DNA from 4 places in the Shewanella sp. MSW genome. Region 1 is predicted to be linked to each of the others. Evidence: predicted binding sites of a transcription regulator. Region 1 holds the regulator's gene; each other region holds the start of a gene.
What was found. The regulator MetJ, encoded in region 1, represses methionine synthesis genes. The targets are predictions, from matches to a motif close to TAGACGTCTAGACGTCTA.

Region 1 (5,296 bases):
ATCGCAGTGATGACACAGGCTTTAATCTGGATATCGGCCTGGCATTTCAGCCATTGGATGGTTTGGTTATCGGTGTCAGCGGACGTAATCTTATCGAGCGGGACTTAAGCAGCATAGAGGCTGGCGGCGTGCAGCTTACCTATCAGGTGAAACCTATGGTTACCGCCGGGGTGGCCTATGACTGGGCGGCTTTTTCGCTCAGCAGCGACTTGGATCTTACCGACAACGATAAGTTTGCCGAGCTTGAGGGCAGCCGCTATTGGCGTTTAGGTGGCGAATACCGGCCTGCTGACTGGGTTGCTTTACGGCTCGGTTATCGCCAGGATCTTAATGATCACAGCGCCGATCTTTATTCACTCGGGACAGGGTTCGCCATAGGCAACAGCTTCCGGCTGGATCTCACCGGCATGTTTGGCAGTGACGATGCCATAGGTGGCGTGCTGCAAACCAGCTATCACTTCTAACAGCGATTTAACCGTTGATGAGCGCCAGGGTTGACTTGATAGTCAGCAACAGGGCGCTCAGGGTGCATAGCGCCAAGGTTAAGCTGCGGGTCTTCTCTTTATCCACCCGGCCCACCAAACGGCCAGCGACCAGAAAACCAATAAATACCGCAGGCAGCAGCAACAGCGATAGCCACAGATGCTTTAGGGTCAAGAGGCCAAAACAGCCGAGAATGATCAAGGCTATCAAGGAGCTGAAGATGAAGAAGGCCGACAGCGCTGCGCGGAACTGACTGGCATCCTTACCCGCCAGCAGCAGAGCCATAGGTGGTCCACCTATGGCCGCCACGGTATCGAAGATCCCGGAAAATACCCCGGCAATAAACAGGCTGAGGCGGTTGATCTTAATGCTGTATTTTCTGAAGCTGAGAAATACGGCCACGGCCACAATCAGGGCTATGGTCAAGCCCATAATCGGTTGCGGTGCCAGCAACAACAGGGTGGCACCAATCAGGCCGCCGGGGAGTCGTCCCAGCAAGGCATATTGCAAGCCGTTGAATTCCAGGTGGCCGCGTTCGCGTATCAAGGTCAACAGGGCGATAGAAAATCCCATCACAATCACAGGGACGGGAACCAGTTCCGGATCGACGATATACAGCAAAGGTGTGGCTACCACGGCCAGGCCAAAGCCTATCAGCGACTGGGTCAGGGCGCCGGTAAATATGATCAGGGATGCCAGCAACAGGGTGACGGGATCTATCAATGACAGCATTCGCAAGCTCCCAAAAGAAAAGGATCGCGCAGCGATCCTTGTTCAACAATAAGATAATTCAGAGGAATAAGACACTTATTCCATGTCTTCCCATTCAATGCCCATGGCATCCATCATGCGTTTGGCTTCTTCCGGGATGCTGTCGGGTTTGTCTTTGGACAAATCCTCATCATTGGGCAGTGGCTGGCCGGTATAGGCATGCAGGAAGGCTTCGCACAACAGTTCGCTGTTTGTGGCGTGCCGCAGGTTGTTTACCTGGCGCCGGGTGCGCTCATCGGTCAATACTTTCAGTACCTTCAACGGAATAGAGACAGTGATTTTTTTCACTTGCTCATTCTTCTTGCCGTGTTCGGCATAAGGGCTGATGTATTCGCCATTCCATTCAGTCATTGATTCACCTGTGATCTCACTAATTCGCAGCAGATTTTAAACCCTTACAGGATACAGTCAAATGATTGCCTGCAAAATCTGTGCAATATGAACAGAAATCCATACATTTGGACGTCCAAACGTCTTGATGCCTATTGACGGCTGGATAGTCATTGGTTAGATTTAGACGTCCAGACATCTTTATGGTGTCGAACCTCAGCATTCAGGAGTCGATTATGACAGAGCGGCGATTAGCAACCACAGCGGTCCGGCAGGGCATCGAATCAGACAGCCAGCACGGGGCCGTGGTGCCACCCATCTATCTGTCGACCAACTATGCCTTTGAGGGGCACACTCAGCCAAGAGCCTTTGATTATAGCCGCTCGGGTAATCCTACCCGCTCCATTCTGGGGGATGCCTTGGGGGAGCTGGAACAGGGCTGCAGTGCGGCAATCACAGCGACCGGCATGGCGGCCATTACTCTGGTGGTCAACCTGCTGGGGCCGGATGACCTCTTGTTGGTGCCCCATGACTGTTATGGCGGTAGCTATAGGCTGTTCACCCATCTGGCCGCCAAGGGCCAGTTTCGTTTGCAGGTTTTGGATCAAACCGACCCGCAAGCACTCGCCGCTGCCCTGGCGCAAAAGCCGCGCATGGTGTGGCTCGAGACGCCATCTAATCCGCTGCTGCGGGTTGTGGATATCACCGCCATTGCCGAGGCGGCCCACCAGCAGGGCGCATTGGTGGTGGCCGACAACACCTTTTTATCGCCGGCGCTGCAACAGCCTTTACTGTTGGGGGCCGACATAGTGGTGCACTCGACCACTAAATACATCAATGGCCACAGCGATGTGGTGGGCGGCGCCGTGATTGCCAAAGATCCCGAACTGGCAGAGCAGCTGCACTGGTGGTCCAACACGCTTGGGCTGAGCGGTGGCGCCTTCGATAGCTACTTGACCCTGCGAGGCCTGCGTACTCTGGCGCTGAGGATCCGCGAGCATCAGGCCAATGCCGAGCGCATAGTGGCGCTGCTGAGCCAGAGCCCGGTGGTAGACAAAGTTTATTATCCGGGGCTTAAGAGTCACCCTGGTCATGAGATTGCCGCCAGGCAGCAGAGTGGCTTTGGCGCTATGCTGAGTTTTGAACTCAAGGGCGATGAGACGCAGGTGGTTGCCTTCCTCGGCGCGCTCAGGCTGTTTTCCGTGGCCGAGAGCCTGGGAGGGGTTGAGAGCCTGGTGGCCGTGCCCGCCACCATGACCCACAGAGCCATGACGAGTGAGGCTCGCGCCGAAGCCGGTATTAAAGACACGCTTATTCGCTTGTCTGTGGGCATAGAAGATAGCCGGGATCTGCTAGACGATATCGCCGCCGGATTGGCGGCAGCCGCAAACTGTTGAATTGAAGGAGCTTGAGATGGCACGTTGTCACCTACATAAGTTTGGCGGTTCCAGTCTCGCCGATGCCGATTGCTACCGACGGGTCGCCCATATTTTGCTGACCCATGGTCATGCCGATGATCTTGTAGTGGTTTCCGCCGCCGGCAAGAGTACTAATTTTCTCTATAAACTGTTGAACCTGAAGGAGTCGGGCGCTCTGTGGCAGGAGGAGCTACAGGAGCTTGTCGGCTATCAGCAGAATCTGATTGAACAGCTGCTGGGCAATGAACAGGCACGTCAACTGCGGGAGCGTCTGTCTACAGATAAGGCGCAACTGGCCAGTTTATTGTCTTTGCCTGAACTCAGCGAATACCAATGCAATCAGGTGGTGGGTTTCGGTGAACGCTGGTCGGCCAGACTGATGGCGGCGCTGCTGCGGGAGTCCGGTGTTGCCGCTTCCCATGTGGATGCCCGCAGTTTGTTGATTGCCGATGAGGGCGCAGTGCCCAGGATTCGCCTCGATGAGTCCCGTGAAAGGGTGCAGCGGCTGCTGGCCGAGCATCCCGATGAGCGCCTGGTGATCACCGGCTTTATCTGCGCCAATAGCCAAGGCGAAACTCTGTTGCTTGGTCGCAACGGCTCCGACTTCAGTGCCACCCTGATAGCCAGCCTGGCCGATATCGACAGGGTGACTATCTGGACAGATGTCGAAGGGGTGTTCAATGCCGATCCCAACAAGATTGCCGATGCCAGGTTGCTGAGCAGTATGTCGCTGGCTGAGGCCGACCGCCTGGCGCGGCTTGGCTCCCCGGTACTGCATTGCCGTACGTTGCAGCCGCTGTTTGATACCGAGGTCAGCCTGGCGGTGCGTTCGAGCTACGCCTCGCATACCGACTTCACCCTGATAGCCCCCAAGAGTGATGCCGCAAGCGCCCCAGTGGTGACCAATCTCAATCAGGTGTCACTCTTGAGCCTGGAGTTCAATGGCACCCAGGCTCAGACTCAGACGCTTGATGCGCTCAATGAGGCGGGTTTGACTCCGCTGGCCTACTGGTCTCAGGGGCAACACAAACTTGAGCTGGCCTATACTCCCGAATTATCCCGCCAAGTCTGGCAGTTACTGGAAGCGCAGACATCCGAGCTCAAAATTCAAAGCATTACCGAGGACAGAGAGCATGGACTGGTGGCGCTGGTAAGCAGTGGCGCCGGCAGTTATCGTCGCAGCTTTGCCCGTTTGCTGAGCCGTGAAGCGCGGCCTCTGTACCAGGACCAACTCAGCCTGGTCACCCTGGTACCTAAATCGCAGGTGAACCTGCTGACCCAGAAGGTGCACAGGCGCTGCGCCGGCCCCCGCAAACGCATAGGCGTTATTCTGCTGGGTGTGGGTAACATAGGCGAAGCCTGGGTGGAGTTGTTTGGCCGAGCCCGCGACGGCCTCAAACGTGAGCTGGAGGCCAGTGTTGAACTCCTGGGCTTGGCGAGTTCGAGCCGCGCCTGGATCTGCAATGAGGGGATCTTTGGGGATGACTGGCAGGCAAGGTTTGAAGCTGAAGCTACCCCTTGGCAGTATGAACATCTGTTCGAACAGCTTGCGTTGCTGCAAGCCGATGAACTGGTAGCGCTGGATATCAGTGCCAGCGCTGGACTGACACTAGAGTATCCTGAGTTTTTTGCCCGTGGCATTCATATGGTCAGTGCCAACAAGTTGGCTGGCTCCGGGCCATTGCCTTTCTATCGTGAGCTGAAACAGCAACTGGGTAATCGTCGACTGTTCTGGCGTTACAACGCCAGTTGCGGCGCCGGGCTGCCGGTGCAGCACGCGCTCAATGATTTGCACAACAGCGGCGACAGGGTAGAGGCTGTCGGCGGTATCTTTTCCGGCACGCTCTGCTGGCTGTTTGAGCATTTCGATGGCATCAAACCTTTCTCCGAGCTGGTGTTGCAGGCCAAAGAGCTGGGGATCACAGAGCCGGATCCCAGGGACGATCTTTCCGGGCGTGACATGCAGCGTAAGCTGTTGATATTGGCTCGTGAAATAGGTCTGGAACTGGAGCTTGAGGATATTCGCTTAAGCTCACTGGTGCCTGAGGCGCTGGCCGATATTCCGCTGGATGAGTTTTTGCAGCGGATCCCCGAATTGGATGCCACTCTCGCGCAGCAGTTTGCCGCCGCGGCCGAGCAAAACAAGGTGCTGCGCTATGTGGCGTCACTGGAGCAGCAAGATGGCCAGGTTAACGCCGAAGTCTCTCTGCAGTGGGTCGAGCGTCAGCATCCATACGCTAACCTGACCCCGGGAGATAATGTGTTTGTCATCCGCTCAGCCTTCTACCAGGGTA
Region 2 (5,296 bases), on a different contig from region 1:
AAGTAGGCTTCCGGTGACTGGGAGTGGTAATGACCGCCGGCAATGCCGCCGCCATAGGGGGTTCTGAAGGTCAGGCCGCCGACATCAAACTCGTTGCCGCTTCGGTATCTGAACTTGGCTGCTTCGTTGACGATTTGATCGAACGCCGGGAAGATGTAGTCGGCAAACTGGATTTCCGCTACCGGCGTCATGCCGTTGGAAGCCAGGCCGTTGGCAAAGCCGGCAATCCCCTGCTCGGTAAGTGGAGTATTGAAGCAGCGCTCACGGCCAAACTTTTCCTGCAAACCGGAAGTTGCCCGGAACACACCGCCGAAATGGCCTACGTCTTCACCGAAAACCAGCATCTTGTCGTCGGCTTCCATCGCTATGGTCAGGGCATTATTGATGGCCTGTAACATATTCATCTGTGCCACGCTTATGATCTCCCTGCTGTTTTAGGATAGGCTTTCGGATACTTGGCAACATGGGCCTTAAGCTCGGTTAATTGCTGCTTGAGCGCCGCAGTCGGCTGATCAAAAACGTCTTCTATGATGGCTTCTATGGCTGGTGCCGGAACCTTTTCGGCCACTTTTACCGCGGCCAGCACTTCCTCACGATACTTCTCATACAGCTCGGTCTCGTCGCTTTCCTTGAGCCAGCCTTTGTTGATCAGCCACAACTTGAAGCGTTTCACAGGGTCGTGCTGTTGCCACTTGGCTTCTTCCTCTTTGGAGCGATAACCGGATGGATCGTCGGAAGATGAGTGGGCACCCAGGCGGTAGGTCATGGCTTCAATCAGCACAGGCGCGTTGTTTTCAAGCGCGTAAGCTCTGGCTTGCTGAGTTGCGGCCAGAACCGCCAACATATCGTTACCGTCGACTCTGATGGTGTGCATGCCATAACCAACGCCGCGGCTGGCTATGCCGTTACCGGCGTACTGCTCTTCCGTAGGGGTTGAGATGGCGTAGCCGTTGTTACGGCAAAAGAAGATGACCGGCGCTTTATGAACTGCGGCCATATTGAGACCGGCATGGAAATCGCCTTCAGAGGCAGCACCTTCACCGAAGTAACAGATGGCGACATTACGCTTGCCTTGCATCTTCAGCGAGTAGCCTACACCGGATGCCTGCGGGATCTGAGTCGCCAGCGGTGAAGAGATGGTTTGGTAGTTGAGTTCACGGCTGCCGTAGTGAATAGGCATCTGCCGGCCTTTGCCCAGATCTTTCTCATTGCTGAACATCTGATTCATAAACTGCTCTGTGCTAAAGCCGCGATAACGCAGTGCGGCATGTTCGCGGTACTGGGCAAGGATCACATCCTTGTCATCCAGCGCGGCGGCACTGCCGATAACGGCAGCTTCTTCACCGATACAAGTCATGTAAAAACTGATCCTTCCCTGACGCTGGGCGCCCAACATACGTTCGTCCAGGACACGCGTAAAGACACAGGTATCGAATATCTTGCGTGACAGGGCTTCATCTATGACGGGCAATACCGCCTCTTCATAGGTGGTGCCGTCGGCCTGAAGTATTTTGAGTACAGGGATATGCAGCGAGTCCTTGTTCAAAAAACTCACCCGATGCACCGTCTCGTTCATATTTGTTGCGTTGCTCATAGTGTGCTCTTGTTGTCTCTGGGTTTGTCCGGCTCGAAACCGGCCCTACCGATTTTTTCAGTACGCGCCCCGAACATTACGTTAACGTAAACTAGCAAGCAACTCCCACCATGGGTGCTTTGCCAACTAGCATGGGATCGGCGCGTATATATTGGTTTACAATTCAGGCCAATGGCACCTCTTTGGCTTGAACCAGGCAGATTACTGTACGTTGGCCAATGGGCACCTTGGCGTTGGGAAACACCACGGCTTCCGAGTCCTGTTCTACTCGAATATCCCTGCCCGCTTCCCGCGCCAGCACATAACCCTTGGGGAAAGCGCTGAAGTTTTCCACATCACTGGCGAAGGTAAATTCAAAGTCGTCGGCCTGCTTATTGATGACCCTACAGACCTGATAGATATTGACCCGCTCAAGCGCCTGCTCCTCGAGTTCGAGCGATTGTTTGCAGATCAAACGACTCAGCATCTCCCGGGTAGCGATAAAACGTGTCATATCGTTTTGTCCCATGGGGTAAACCTTGCCCAGCTCAATGGTAAAGGCGTCGGCGCCAAACTGATTTGACGAGAAATAGCTGAAAGTGGTTGTGGGTTCGTGATGCAGCAACACGGTATCGACTCCGGCCGCCTCCAGGAACATCAATTGTTCACGGCTGTAAGCCTTACCCGGTCGATAGGGATAGATGGCAAACTTTTCATGTTTGGAGCCGCGAATGGCGGTGTGCAAATCGTAATGGATCCTTTGTCTTGCCCCTTGTGGTGCGTCTTCGAAGAAACGTGTGACATAAGTTTCCAGCTTCTTGGCGCGGATCCGCTCCGGGTTCACCAGCCCGGGGGGATTGGAGTGTTCACCACTGAACAGTCGGTTGAGGTTTTCATCGACAATACGGGTGCCACGGTTAATTGCCGCCGGGTTACCGAATATGAAAAGTACTCGCTGCCCTACCCGTAGCTCTTGCTTCAACAGCGACTTGATAATGCCATTGCACAGCTCGATAGGTGCAGTTTCATTGCCGTGTACCCCGGATGACAGCACAATATCTTTATCACTTTGGTTATCCAGAGGCTCGAACAGCAAGACTCCTGTGTCCCAAATCGCTATCCGGGTGTGGTCGCCAAGCGTGCCGCTAACACTTTCCAGAGAATTGGGGTTATCCAGAGTCAATGACAGGAAGTCAGGATTATCCTTCAAGGCTTGTAACACGAAATACTCCTTCTTATTGCCGCTTTGGCTGTTGTTTCCATTAACGCTGCCTCCTGGGAACTTGTCAAAATGCGTTTGCTTGTTGAGACCAGCGCCAGAGAGCAAGGTTTCATAGTATCACAGCTTAACCTGTTGGCTATGTGACTAAATACCTCGCTTCGCAGGAGTTTTATCAAAACGGCTGTCGCCAAAAGCCACCTCGAGCTGGCCAGGGCCTATTCAAAAGAGAGCTAGCTATATGCACAAGTCAAAATCAGTCAAACACGACACTTGACAGGAAAACTTATTGCGCATAATTTTAGCCATCTGGACATCTGGAAGGTAAATTAAATGGCGGTAGCAACATTCGGTGGCGGTTGTTTTTGGGGAGTAGAGTATTTCTTTCGCCAAGTACCCGGCGTATTAAACGCCAGCAGTGGTTATATGGGGGGGGATGATAGAATCAACCGTTATGAAGAGGTAAAACAGGGCAACAGCGGCCATGCCGAAGTGGTTCAGGTGGAATTCGATGACACCCAGGTTTCATTTACCGAGCTGCTGCAAGTTTTCTGGCGTAATCACAACCCTACCAGCCTAAATCGCCAAGGAGGCGATATCGGCACTCAGTATCGGAGCGTGATTTTTTTTCACAGCAAAGAGCAAAAGGAGCAGGCCGAGGCCTCAAAACTGGCATTAGCTCGTAGTGGAAAGTGGGGACAGCGGCACATAGTGACGGAAATTGTGCCAGTGAAACAGTTTCATCGCGCGGAAGAATATCATCAGGATTATATCCAGAAGAATAACCTGCCCAGTTGCCATCTGGAATATTGATCCCCGGGAATAAAAAAGCGCAGCTGTGTTCACGGCTGCGCTTTTTTACTGAACTGGCAATCTCTTAAGCTCAGTTCGGCTTGCCTTTTAGGGCGCTGGTTATCAGCGCTCTCGCCTGTTCCAATATCTGCTGCAGATGCTGCTCGCTGACAAAGCTTTCGGCGTAAATTTTATAAAGTGCCTCAGTGCCTGATGGTCTGGCGGCAAACCAGCCGTTGTCAGTTAACACCTTAATACCGCCAATGGCACCATCATTGCCGGGAGCCTTGGTCAGTACCGCCTCAATCTTGTCTCCAGCCAAAGTCTCTGCCCCCAAGGTATCTGCATTGAGGGTGGCAAAACGCGCCTTTTGCTTGGGATTGATTGGGCTGTCTATCCGTTTGTAGAAGCAATCACCGTGTATGGCAGCCAGTTCTGCATAACGCTCGGCTGGATTTTTGCCGGTCACGGCGAGGATTTCAGCGGCCAGCAGCCCGAGAATAAAACCGTCTTTGTCCGTGCACCAAGTTGTACCGTTACGTCGAAGGAAGGCGGCGCCGGCGCTTTCTTCACCGCCAAAGGCCAGGCTGGCTTCACTCAAGCCACTGACAAACCACTTGAAACCAACCGGCACTTCACAAAGCTGGCGCCCGTGTGAGGCAACAATCTTGTCTATCATGCCACTGGAAACCAAGGTCTTGCCTATTTGCAGCGTCTGTGGCCAATCGGGTCTGTGTTCCAGCAGGTAATCTATCGCCACTGCCAAAAAGTGGTTGGGGTCCATCAACCCTGTCTCTGGGCAGACTATCCCGTGTCTGTCGTAGTCAGGATCGTTGCCAAGACAGATATCAAACTCATCCATGTGCTTAAGCAAGCCTGCCATGGCAAAAGGTGACGAGCAGTCCATACGGATCTTGCCGTCTTTATCCAGTGGCATAAAGCCGAAACTGGGATCGACCCGATCGTTGACCACTGTGATATTCAGCCCATAACGGTCGGCAATATGTGACCAATAATGGATGCCTGAGCCGCCCAGGGGGTCGACACCTATGCGAATGCCGGCATCTTTGATGGCTTGCATATTTATTACAGAGGCGAGATCGGCAACATAGGGCTCAATAAGATCGGTCTCTTTGATGAGTCCGATACTGGCGGCTACGCCGTAGTTGAGTTTCCTGACCCCTTCCAGCTGTGCCTTGAGATAATCATTGGCTCGCTGCTCAATCCAGGCGGTAATCTCACCTTCAGCAGGCCCACCATGGGGCGGATTGTACTTAATTCCACCATCCTGCGGTGGATTGTGGGACGGGGTAATAATAATGCCATCACTGAGCTCGGCGGCATTTCGGTTTGCGCTAACTATGGCATGGGAGATAACAGGCGTTGGCGTAAAGCCCTGCCTCTCTTGCACCACCAACTTCACATTGTTGGCCAGCAAGACTTCAATGGCTGATATATAAGCAGCCTCGGACAAGGCATGAGTGTCCATGCCCAAATAAAGCGAACCTTCAATCCCCTGAGATTGGCGGTAATCTACCACTGCCTGGGTAATGGCCCAGATATGATTTTGATTGAAACTGCCATTGAAGGAGCAGCCCCTGTGCCCAGAGGTGCCAAAGCTCACTTTCTGGGCAGGGGCATCACAGTTGGGGACAATTCGATAATAATGGCTCATCAGCCGCGGAATATTAACCAGATCCTTCTGTATGGCC
Region 3 (5,296 bases), on a different contig from region 1:
CCCCGGGGTGTTGGGCTTCATTGCTTGGTAGTTGGCCCAGTCGTGGCTGCAGCGGTTATCCCGTGCTACCTGCAAGGGCACTATCTGCTTGCGCTTGGTCTGCGACAGGCGCTTTTGGCGCATCATTTCATATTCGCGATAGGTTTCGTCTATGGTGGCCTGGCGGGTTTCATTGTTGATGAGCTTGCTGACCATGGGCACGGCGCGCGAGGCATCGGCGATATAGATGGCGCCGTGGGGGTAATGAGGCGCTATCTTCACAGCGGTATGGATCTTGGAGCAGGTGGCACCACCGATAATCGCCGGCAGGGTCAGACCTTCGCGCTCGAAGGTTTTAACGTTGTGCACCATCTCATCCAGGCTCGGGGTAATGAGCCCGGACATGCCTATGATGTCGACCTTCTCGGCCTTGGCGACTTCGATGATTTTCTCCACCGGCACCATGACACCGAGATCTATCACTTCATAGCCGTTACAGGCCAGCACCACCCCGACTATGTTCTTGCCTATGTCGTGAACATCGCCCTTGACCGTGACCATCAGCACCTTGCCGTTGCTCTGGCCTTCGACTTTTTCGGCTTCGATATAGGGGTTGAGATAGGCGACCGCTTTTTTCATCACCCGGGCGGACTTGACCACTTGCGGCAGAAACATCTTACCGGCGCCAAAGAGATCGCCCACCACGTTCATGCCGTCCATCAGCGGGCCTTCAATCACATCCAGCGGCCGCTTGGCCTGCAGGCGCGCTTCTTCGGTGTCGGCATCTATGTATTCGGTGATCCCTTTCACCAGCGCGTGTTCCAGGCGCTTGTTGACCGGCAACTTGCGCCATTCGAGATCTTCTTTCTTGCCTGCGCCGCCCGGGCCACCGCGATACTTCTCGGCGACTTCGAGCAGCTGCTCTGTGTTACTGGAGTCGGTAACCGGGCAGGGCAGGTTGAGCACCACGGCCTCTACCTTCTGCTTCAGCTCAGGGTCGATATCATCATAGATGGCCAACTGACCGGCGTTGACTATGCCCATATCCATCCCCGCCTTGATGGCGTGATAGAGGAACACGGCATGAATGGCTTCTCGCACCGGGTTGTTGCCGCGAAAGGAGAAAGAAACGTTGGACACCCCGCCGGAAATCATCGCATGGGGCAGGTTGGCCTTGATATCTGCAATGGCGCCGATAAAGTCCACCGCATAGTTATCGTGCTCCTCTATGCCGGTGGCGATGGCGAAGATATTGGGGTCGAAGATAATATCTTCCGGCGGGAAGCCCACCTTATCCACCAGCACCCGGTAGGCGCGGGTACAGATCTCGGTTTTGCGCTCCCGAGTGTCGGCCTGGCCCTGTTCGTCGAAGGCCATGATGATGGCGGCGGCGCCGTAGCGCTTCACCAGTTTGGCCTGTTCAATAAACTTGGCCTCGCCCTCTTTGAGGGAGATGGAGTTGACTATTCCCTTGCCCTGAATGCACTTGAGCCCGGCCTCAATCACCTCCCACTTGGAGGAGTCGATCATCACAGGTACCTTGCTGATATCCGGCTCTGAGGCGATAAGGTTGAGGAATTTCTGCATCATCTCGACCCCGTCGAGCATGCCCTCATCCATGTTGATATCTATGATCTGGGCGCCGTTTTCTACCTGGTCACGGGCCACCTCCAGCGCGGTTTCGTACTGGCCTTCTTTGATTAACTTGAGAAACCGGGCCGAGCCGGTGACATTGGTGCGCTCGCCCACATTCACAAACAGGCTGCTTGCATCTATGGTCAGGGGTTCCAGTCCGGAGAGGCGACATGCCACCGGCAGCTCAGGCAGCGGCCTTGGTGCATGAGGGCTAACGGCTTCAGAAATCGCCTTGATATGCGCAGGCGTGGTGCCGCAGCAGCCGCCGACAATATTGAGCAGACCCTCTTCGGCCCAGGGGCCTATCACGCTTGCCATCTCTGCCGGAGTCTCGTCATAGCCGCCGAATTCATTGGGCAGACCGGCATTGGGGTGCGCCGAGACAAAGCACTCGCTGATACGGGAAAGCTCCTCGACATAGGGCCGCAGTTCTTTCGGGCCCAGGGCGCAGTTTAGGCCTATGCTCAGCGGCTTGATATGTCTGAGAGAATGGTAAAAGGCCTCTGTGGTTTGCCCTGTCAGGGTGCGGCCCGAGGCATCGGTAATGGTGCCGGAAATCATCACCGGCAACCTTTGGTCCAGTTTCTCGAACACATTTTCGATGGCAAACAGCGCCGCCTTGGCATTGAGAGTATCGAAGATGGTTTCCACCAGGATGATGTCGGCGCCACCGGCGATCAGCGCCTCGGTGGATTCGCTGTAGGCCAACACAAGATCGTCGAAATGTATGTTGCGAAAGCCGGGATCATTCACATCCGGACTGATGGAGCAGGTGCGGTTGGTGGGGCCGAGCACCCCGGCCACATAGCGGGGAATACCGCTGGCGGCGGCCACTTCATCGGCCACTTCGCGGGCGATTTTGGCGCCTTGGTAATTGATCTCCGCCGCCAGGTTTTGCATCTCGTAGTCGGCCATGGCAATGGTGGTGGCGTTGAAGGTGTTGGTTTCTATGATGTCGGCACCGGCCAGCAGGTATTCCCTGTGAATGGTCTTGATGATCTCGCTCTGGGTCAGTACCAGCAGATCATTGTTGCCTTTGACATCGCAATGCCAATCTTTGAAGCGCTCGCCGCGGTAATCGGCTTCTTCCAGCTTGTAGTCCTGGATCATGGTGCCCATGGCGCCATCTAAAATCAGGATCCGCTCTTTGAGGGTCTGTTTGAGCTTGAGCTCTGTCTGGCTTGGGGAGTGCTGGGAAGTCGCCATAGGGTTACCTTTCATACCTGTCTTATTGCTGTTTTACATTCGCGGTGCTTGGCATCCGCGACATCATCTCTGCCGACCTGACGCCCGGGACACTATCTGGCATGATAGCCAAAGGCGTGTGTGGGCGCGGAAAGTTATTTTGGACATTTATACGTATAGACGTCCATAATATACGGATTCCGGCGGCCTGCGGCAAGGTTAAATTGGCCCGGTAACCACCGGGACTCTGACGGGAGAGGTGTGTGGCTGAACATAGGCAACTGAATATCTATCTGCTGCGGCACGGTGAATGTGAAGGCGGCGAGATTATCCGCGGCCGCAGTGATGTGGCCCTGAGCGATGAGGGCAAAGCGCAGATGTGGCGTAGCTGGCGGGCTATCAGTAGTGAGCTGGAGCAGTTGCCGAGTGCGCCCGAACGCCTGGCGCTGCTGAGTTCTCCGGCCCTGCGTTGCCAGGCCTTTGCCGCCGAGCTCAAGGCCGATATGCCCGACTATTTCCCGGCGCCGCTGCAGCAGCATGACTGGCTCTGGGAGCTAGACTTCGGTGACTGGGACGGCATGAAGGTGGCGAGTGTCTATCAGCAGCATAGCGAGGCGGCCGAAGCCTTCTGGCGTGACCCAGTGGCCAATACTCCGCCGGGCGGGGAATCGCTGCCAGCCTTTCGTAGCCGGGTGTTGGATGGCTGGCAGACTATGGTGCAGCGCTGGCTTGCGAGAGAGGTTAGTTGTTCCGAAAGCTCTGATTCAAGAGACTCTGGTTCAAAAGGCTCTGGTTCAAAAGGCTCTGGTTCTTCAGCAAGCGCCGATGCGGCACTGATCTTGACTCACAGCGGGGTTATCCGGCTGCTGCTGGCCGAGATTTTGCTGCCGGGGCAAATACCGCCTGCGGCAGTGTTCAACGCCTTGGAGCTACCTTATGCGGCCTGGGTCAGAATAACCCTCTATGCCAGCCGTGATGCCAGCGGTGATGCCAGCGGTGAAAGTGACCAGGAATGGCAGTGTTTCAGCAAGCTCCACTGGCCGCAATAGTGCTGCGCTATTGCGCCGGGCAATTGTGCCGGGCGATAAAACCGGGATAATAACCCCAAATGGCCGCCAAGTGCGGCAGCAGCCAGGGTGTTGGCGCCTTTGCAGGTGAACCAACCCAGGGAACCGGGAAAGCCCGGACTGTGCCCGCAACTGTGAGTCGCCTTTGGCGGCGAGTCAGGAGACCTGCCCAGGCTGATAAACCAAACCAGAAACCCGGGCGGGTAAACCGGGGGAGCGAATAGATGATTCTTCCACTGCAGCTTGAGCCTTCTGCCGGTCACAGGCTCAATGTCGGGGGGCGGTTATGAGCCTGGCACTCAAGGTGCAACAGCTTAGCTGGCTTCCCGGTGGTCACAGCGTATTGGCCGATGTGGGTTTTGAGCTGCCAAGTGGCAAGATGCTCGGGCTCATAGGCCCCAATGGTGCCGGTAAGTCGAGCCTGCTGCGCTGCCTCTATCGTTATATCCGCCCGGATAGCGGCCAGATCCAGCTGTTTGGTCAGGATATCCATAGCTTGTCTGCCAAAGCCTTCGCCAAAGAGGTGGCCGTGGTGCTGCAGGATACCCCGGCCCAGTTGGCACTGGATTTGACTCAATTAGTGGCCATGGGACTGACTCCCCACAAGGGGTTGTTTGATATGCCATCGGCGACCGACAAGGCCCAGGTGCAGGCGGCATTGGCGCAGGTCGGGTTGCAGCACAAGGCCGCAGAGCCTTTCGCGCAGCTTTCCGGCGGAGAGAAGCAAAGGGCCTTGATTGCCCGCGCCATAGTACAGCGCCCCAAGCTTTTGATCCTGGACGAGCCCACTAATCATCTGGATATCCGCTATCAGATCCAGATCCTCGAGCTGGTGCGCAGCCTGGGGGTCACGGTGATCGCCTCGATTCACGATCTCAATCTGGCCTCGGCCCTGTGTGACGAACTCTTACTGCTGGATAACGGCCGCCGTATTGCCCACGGCTCGCCCCAGAGCGTATTGACCGAAGACAGAATTGCCGGTGTCTTCGGTGTTTGCTGCCAGGTGGGGACGCATCCGCAGTTGGGAAGGCCGCTGATCCACTACTTTTACGGCTATCAGTCGCCAGAGCCTGGTCACGGCAAGGCTGTAAGCTCGGCGGCGCTCGCCAGTGGCGAGGTTCAAGGCGCTGCGATAGTCGAGCCAATGGCAGGGCCTGCCTCGGCCGAAACCTGTGTTGCTCACAAGGAAACTGACCGGCGCCCACGCTCGGTGGGAGGTGGCGCATGAATGCTTCCGTGGCCGCACCGGGGCGCTCGCTTATCGGCTGGTTTCTCAGGCCCTTGCCCAGACTTTACTGGTGCTGGCTGCTGTTGCTGCTCGGCACTGTGTTGACACCCTTGGCCGCCGCCGGTTTTGGCGCCGCCGATATCAGCCTCTTCGATGTGGCAAGAGTGATTGGCAAACACCTGCTGGGCGTGGGTGAGCCTTC
Region 4 (5,296 bases), on a different contig from region 1:
GATGCAAGGGGTGCAGATAGACGCGGACGAAGTGCAGACTCTGGCACTATTCAGCGTATTCGGTCAGATAATAGCCCTGACAGCGTTTGCTTATCTCAACGCCGAAGCCGAGCAATGCTTTCCGCTGGGCATTATCAAGACATTAATAGATACCCAGCAGCAGACGCTGACGGTGGAAGCTTTTGAATCTCTGGGGTTGGATGATGAGCTGCAAAGCGAGTTTATGGTTGCTCATAACCTGAGACAGACCCGGGATCCCAATTCGCCCGGACTGGTACTGAGAAGGGTATTGTCCCAGCGCGGTCTGCTGCTGAATCCTCTCTAGATGCTTTGTGACTGCCGCCGCCTTTAAGGGACGGTGGCAGCCGCTCAGTCAGTGTCTGTCCTGACGCTGTAATCCCTCTTTGGCAATCAATTCCAGCAGCCTTTGCAGTTGCACTCTATTGCTGCTGTCGCGGCGGTAGGCACCGAACAGCGGCCGTTTCAGGCCTTCCTGCCCCAGTTTCACCGAGGTCAGGCTCAAGCCCTGGGCTTCGGTCAGTGACCAGCTGGGTAAGGCCGCTACCCCTTCTTTACAGGCGATGCGTTGCAGCAATACATTGGTGAGATCGCAGCGTTTTTGTGGGCCAGGCACCACCCCGGCCGGCTCAAGGAAGTGACGGAAAATATCCAGCCTTTCCAGCGGTACCGGATAACTGATGATAGCTTCCCCGGCCAGTTGCTGCGGCAGAATATAGCTGTTGCCTGCCAGCGGGTGATCTTTGGCCATCACCAGTCTCACCTCAAAATCAAACAGATGCTGGTAGGCAAGGGCATGGCCGGGTACAGGATCTGAGGTTAGCACTATATCCAGCTCACCGGTTTCCAGTGCATTGAGTGAGTCGAACAGGTGGCGGCTGGAGAGATCCAGATTGGCATCCGGATAAGACTGATGAAAGGCTTCCATCACAGGCATTAACCAGCGAAAGCAGCTGTGGCACTCAATACCCACCTTCAAGGGGCCGCAGTTTCCTGATAGGCCTCGCTTGAGTACAAATTCGGTTTCCTGTACCCGAGGTAATATCTCTTCTGCCAGGGTCAGCAGACGACTACCTTCAAGCGTGAAGGTCAGAGGTTTGCTTTTGCGGACAAATACCTGGGAGTTAATCCGGGTCTCCAGCTCTTTAATTTGGTGCGACAGTGCCGACTGGGTGACAAAACGTTTCTTCGCCGCGCCGGCCAGACTGCCACTTTCTTTCAGTGCTATCAGAGTACGAAGGTGTCTCAGCTCTATCATTTCCTCTCCACATGAATGCCGCTCATGTTGCCCTTGAATTCAATTCGGTTGCCTGTGTTGAGACTAACACAATAAACTTCTAGACGTCCAGACGCCCATGTTTATTTGTTGTATTCCGGCGTCATCAGTCATTTGCCGCATGTTTTATAAAGGATGGTATACATTATGCGATTAAACAGTCTTGGCTTTCCCCGTATCGGGCGTCGACGTGAACTCAAGTTTGCTTTGGAGAAGTATTGGCGTGGTGAGTCCAGCGTGGCCGAATTAGAAAGCGTTGCCAATGAGCTTAGGCGCACCCATTGGCAGTGGCAGGCTGATGCCGGGGTGGAGCTGTTACCGGTCGGCGATTTTGCTTACTATGATCAGGTGCTGACCCTGAGTGCGACTCTGGGGGTAATCCCAGAGCGTCACTGTGATGGCGGCGCTGTCAATCTCGATACCCTGTTCCGGATTGCCCGTGGCCGAGCGCCCAGTGGCAAGCATGCGCCGGCGTCTGAAATGACCAAGTACTTCAACACCAACTACCATTATCTGGTGCCTGAGCTCAGCGAAGATCAACGCTTCGATATCGCCTGGGAACAGTTGTTTGAAGAGGTGACCGAGGCTCAGGCGTTGGGCCACACCGCCAAGCCGGTACTCTTGGGGCCGGTCACTTTCCTGTATCTGTCCAAAACAGTGGGTTCAGAGTTCGACCGTTTGACACTGCTGCCGGCGCTGCTGGAATGTTATCAAACCATTCTGGCCCGATTTGCCGCCCAAGGCGTCGAATGGGTGCAATTGGATGAACCTGCGCTGGCACTTGAGCTGGATGACAACTGGCAGCAGGCCTTTAATCAGGCCTACGGCGTGTTCAAGTCGGCGCCGCTCAAGCTGTTGCTGGCAACCTATTACGGCACTGTCGCCCACCATCAAAGTCTGTTGTCGGCACTGCCGGTGGCGGGTATTCACCTGGATCTGGTCACCGCGCCCGAGCAGTTGCAGGCCTTTGCTGGTGCATTGGCACCCGAGCAGGTGTTGTCGGTTGGGGTGATCAACGGCCGTAACGTCTGGGCCGCCGATCTGGATCTTGTGGCCGAGCAGTTGGCGCCACTGGCACGGGATCTGGGAGACCGGCTCTGGCTCGCTACTTCCTGCTCCCTGTTGCATACCCCGGTGGATCTTGAGGTGGAAACCGCGCTGGCGCCCGAGCTTAAAAGTCTGCTGGCCTTTGCCCGGCAAAAACTCACCGAGTTGCAGGAGCTCAAGGCGCTTTTGGAGGCGCCTGAGACTGAAAATGCCAAAGCCGTGGTCACCCGTTGCCGGAGTCGGCGCGCGGCCAGGGCGCAGGGGCGTAATCAACCGCTCAGTGCCAGAATTGATGCCTTGATTGCGGCTGATTACGACCGAAACCATGAGTTTGAGGTGCGCAGACAAGCCCAGCAGGCCAGGTTCAAGCTGCCTTTGTTGCCGACGACTACCATAGGTTCATTCCCGCAGACGGCGGCCATTCGTAACCTGCGTAGCCGCTGGCGCAAGGGGGAGTTGGACGATGCTGTATACACAGAGCAACTGCAACAGGTGACCCGGGATACCATAGAACGGCAGCTCAAGCTGGGAATAGATGTGCTGGTACACGGTGAAGCCGAGCGCAACGACATGGTGGAATACTTTGGTGAACAGCTCGACGGCGTTGGTTTTACCAAACATGGCTGGGTGCAGAGTTATGGTTCTCGTTGCGTTAAGCCGCCGCTGATCTATGCCGATGTGACCCGTCCCAAGGCGATGACAGTCGACTGGGCCGAGTATGCCCAGAGTCTAACCGATAGACCGGTGAAAGGCATGCTGACCGGGCCTGTGACCCTATTGCATTGGTCCTTTGCCCGCGAGGATATTAGCCGCGAACAGATAGCGACTCAGTTGGCTCTGGCGATACGCGATGAAGTGGTGGCATTGGAGCAGGCGGGCATAGGCATTATTCAGATTGATGAGCCGGCGTTTAGGGAAGGTTTGCCGCTCAAACGCAGCGATTGGGCCCATTATCTCGATTGGGCTGTGGCCGCCTTCAAGCTCAGCGCCGCCGGTGTCAGGGACGAGACCCAAATTCACACCCATATGTGCTACAGCGAATTCAACGACACTATTGCCGCAATTGCCGCCATGGATGCCGATGTGATCACCATAGAAACATCGCGCTCACGGATGGAGTTGTTGAATGCCTTTGAAGACTTTGACTATCCCAATGAAATCGGCCCCGGGGTTTACGATATTCACTCCCCCAACATTCCAACAGTGGAGGCCATGGTGAGCCTGATTGAAAAGGCGGCGCAGAAAATTCCTCTGCGCCAGCTCTGGGTTAACCCGGATTGCGGCTTGAAGACCCGTAATTGGGAGGAAGTTGAGCCGGCTTTAAAGAACATGGTTGATGCCACCAGGGAGTTGCGACGTCGACTCGGGTGATAAAATTCTGTGGTTAATAACAGTCAGGGGCGCAATGCGCCCCTGATGTTGATTGACTTCAACGCGGTAAAGATTCAACTCATGCTTATTCCCAGTATCATCAGGCCCACAGTGCCCATGATGATCAAGCTTGAAAAGATTGTGCCCAGAATGGCGAAGATTTTCTGCCGCTCTTTTTGTACCAGGCCACCAATACCCAACCCCAAAGACACCAGACAGACCAGCATCATAAAGATGATCATTAACCCTACAAGAACCGCTTCCATGGAGTTTTCATCCATGCCGCCCGGTGTTGTTGTTTCCAGGGTTCCGGCAACAATAAAAGTAATAAACAGGGCGATTCCACTCAATATGCTGGTGACAAATGAGGCTATCCCTGGACCTGAATGTTTTAATTGCATGGCAATCCCTTGATTTTTTCTGATGGTTATCCAACTGAGAAATATACAGAAACTGAGGGAAATATGCCATCGGCCATTTCTGTCTATACTCAGGTCAGCAACCGGACTCAGATAACTATCAGGAGAAGCCCCATGAGTCATGTATACAAGATAATAGAACTGACAGGTTCATCCCCCATCAGCTCAGATGAAGCGGTCAAGAATGCCATCGCGGCGGCCAGTCAGTCGCTGCACAATCTGCGCTGGTTTGAAGTGATAGATACCCGCGGCCACCTGGAAGCCGGTGTCATCGCTCATTGGCAGGTCACCATCAAAGTGGGTTTTACCCTGGATTAGACTTGAATTTAGGCATCTCTTGGCAGGCCTTTTTCCACTATCCGGATCAGGCGTCCTGTCTTGCGGGCGGGAATGGGCACTGTGTCCTTGCCGCTGAGTTTTTCTGCCTGCTGCGCCAGTGCCCACGTTATGTGCTCGGCGACCAGCTCCGAGGCATCTGTCAGTCGCGCCTGCAGGGCGACAACTATGGTTTCACTGCCGGGGGCATTGCCCAGCGCCACTGCAATATTACGTAGCCAGCGTTCATGACCTATGCGGCGAATGGCGCTGCCTTCGGTGTTTTTCAAAAACTCGGTCTCGCTCCAGGCGAACAGCTCCAGCAGTTTGGGTTGCTTAAGTTGTGGCCTTAGATGAAAGTCTGTCTCTGCGGTCAAGGGGGCGGCGCGGTTGATGGGGCATACCAGTTGACAGTCATCGCAACCGTAGATGCGATTGCCGAGCAGTGGTCGAAACTCCAGCGGAATGCTGCCGGCCAGCTCTATGGTGAGGTAGGAGATACAGCGGCGCCCATCGACCACATAAGGCTCGACTATGGCGCCGGTTGGGCAACTTGTGATGCAGGCAACGCAGGTGTTGCAGCCTTCGGCTATGGCGACATCCAAGGGTAGCGGCAGGTTCACCAGCAGTTCGCCGAGGAAAAACCAACTGCCGGCCTCATGGTTGAGGATCAGTGAGTGTTTACCTGTCCAGCCGATCCCGGCCTTTGCTGCCAGCGGCCGTTCCAGAATGGGAGCCGAGTCGACGAAGGGCCGAAAGCCACTGCCTTCAAGTTGCAGGGTTTTGAGCGCTTCATCTATGCGCTCGCCCAACTTTTTCAAGCGATTACGCATCAGCTTGTGATAGTCGC

Region 2: msrA (peptide-methionine (S)-S-oxide reductase MsrA) is a predicted target of MetJ. The motif match lies at 3,095-3,112, and genes of this name have one in related genera.
Region 3: metH (methionine synthase) is a predicted target of MetJ. The motif match lies at 2,969-2,986, and genes of this name have one in related genera.
Region 4: metE (5-methyltetrahydropteroyltriglutamate--homocysteine S-methyltransferase) is a predicted target of MetJ. The motif match lies at 1,349-1,366, and genes of this name have one in related genera.

Annotation. Positions count from the first base shown of each region.
Region 1 is NZ_LVDR01000013.1:50,264-55,559, reverse strand. Features, by position in the region: gene traF (conjugal transfer protein TraF) at 1-464, shown strand, start outside; gene AYI96_RS14460 (sulfite exporter TauE/SafE family protein) at 472-1,215, opposite strand; gene metJ (met regulon transcriptional regulator MetJ) at 1,291-1,605, opposite strand; gene metB (cystathionine gamma-synthase) at 1,821-2,981, shown strand; gene AYI96_RS14445 (bifunctional aspartate kinase/homoserine dehydrogenase II) at 2,998-5,296, shown strand, end outside.
Region 2 is NZ_LVDR01000007.1:26,433-31,728, reverse strand. Features, by position in the region: gene AYI96_RS09150 (alpha-ketoacid dehydrogenase subunit beta) at 1-413, opposite strand, end outside; gene AYI96_RS09145 (thiamine pyrophosphate-dependent dehydrogenase E1 component subunit alpha) at 416-1,594, opposite strand; gene astE (succinylglutamate desuccinylase) at 1,758-2,795, opposite strand; gene msrA (peptide-methionine (S)-S-oxide reductase MsrA) at 3,126-3,605, shown strand; gene pgm (phosphoglucomutase (alpha-D-glucose-1,6-bisphosphate-dependent)) at 3,676-5,296, opposite strand, start outside.
Region 3 is NZ_LVDR01000002.1:198,495-203,790, forward strand. Features, by position in the region: gene metH (methionine synthase) at 1-2,820, opposite strand, end outside; gene AYI96_RS02500 (histidine phosphatase family protein) at 3,063-3,848, shown strand; cobalamin riboswitch at 3,917-4,054, shown strand; gene AYI96_RS02505 (ABC transporter ATP-binding protein) at 4,153-5,094, shown strand; gene AYI96_RS02510 (FecCD family ABC transporter permease) at 5,091-5,296, shown strand, end outside.
Region 4 is NZ_LVDR01000008.1:209,790-215,085, reverse strand. Features, by position in the region: gene AYI96_RS11065 (HDOD domain-containing protein) at 1-325, shown strand, start outside; gene AYI96_RS11060 (LysR family transcriptional regulator) at 374-1,276, opposite strand; gene metE (5-methyltetrahydropteroyltriglutamate--homocysteine S-methyltransferase) at 1,442-3,712, shown strand; gene AYI96_RS11050 (hypothetical protein) at 3,787-4,113, opposite strand; gene AYI96_RS11045 (dodecin) at 4,246-4,449, shown strand; gene queG (tRNA epoxyqueuosine(34) reductase QueG) at 4,458-5,296, opposite strand, start outside.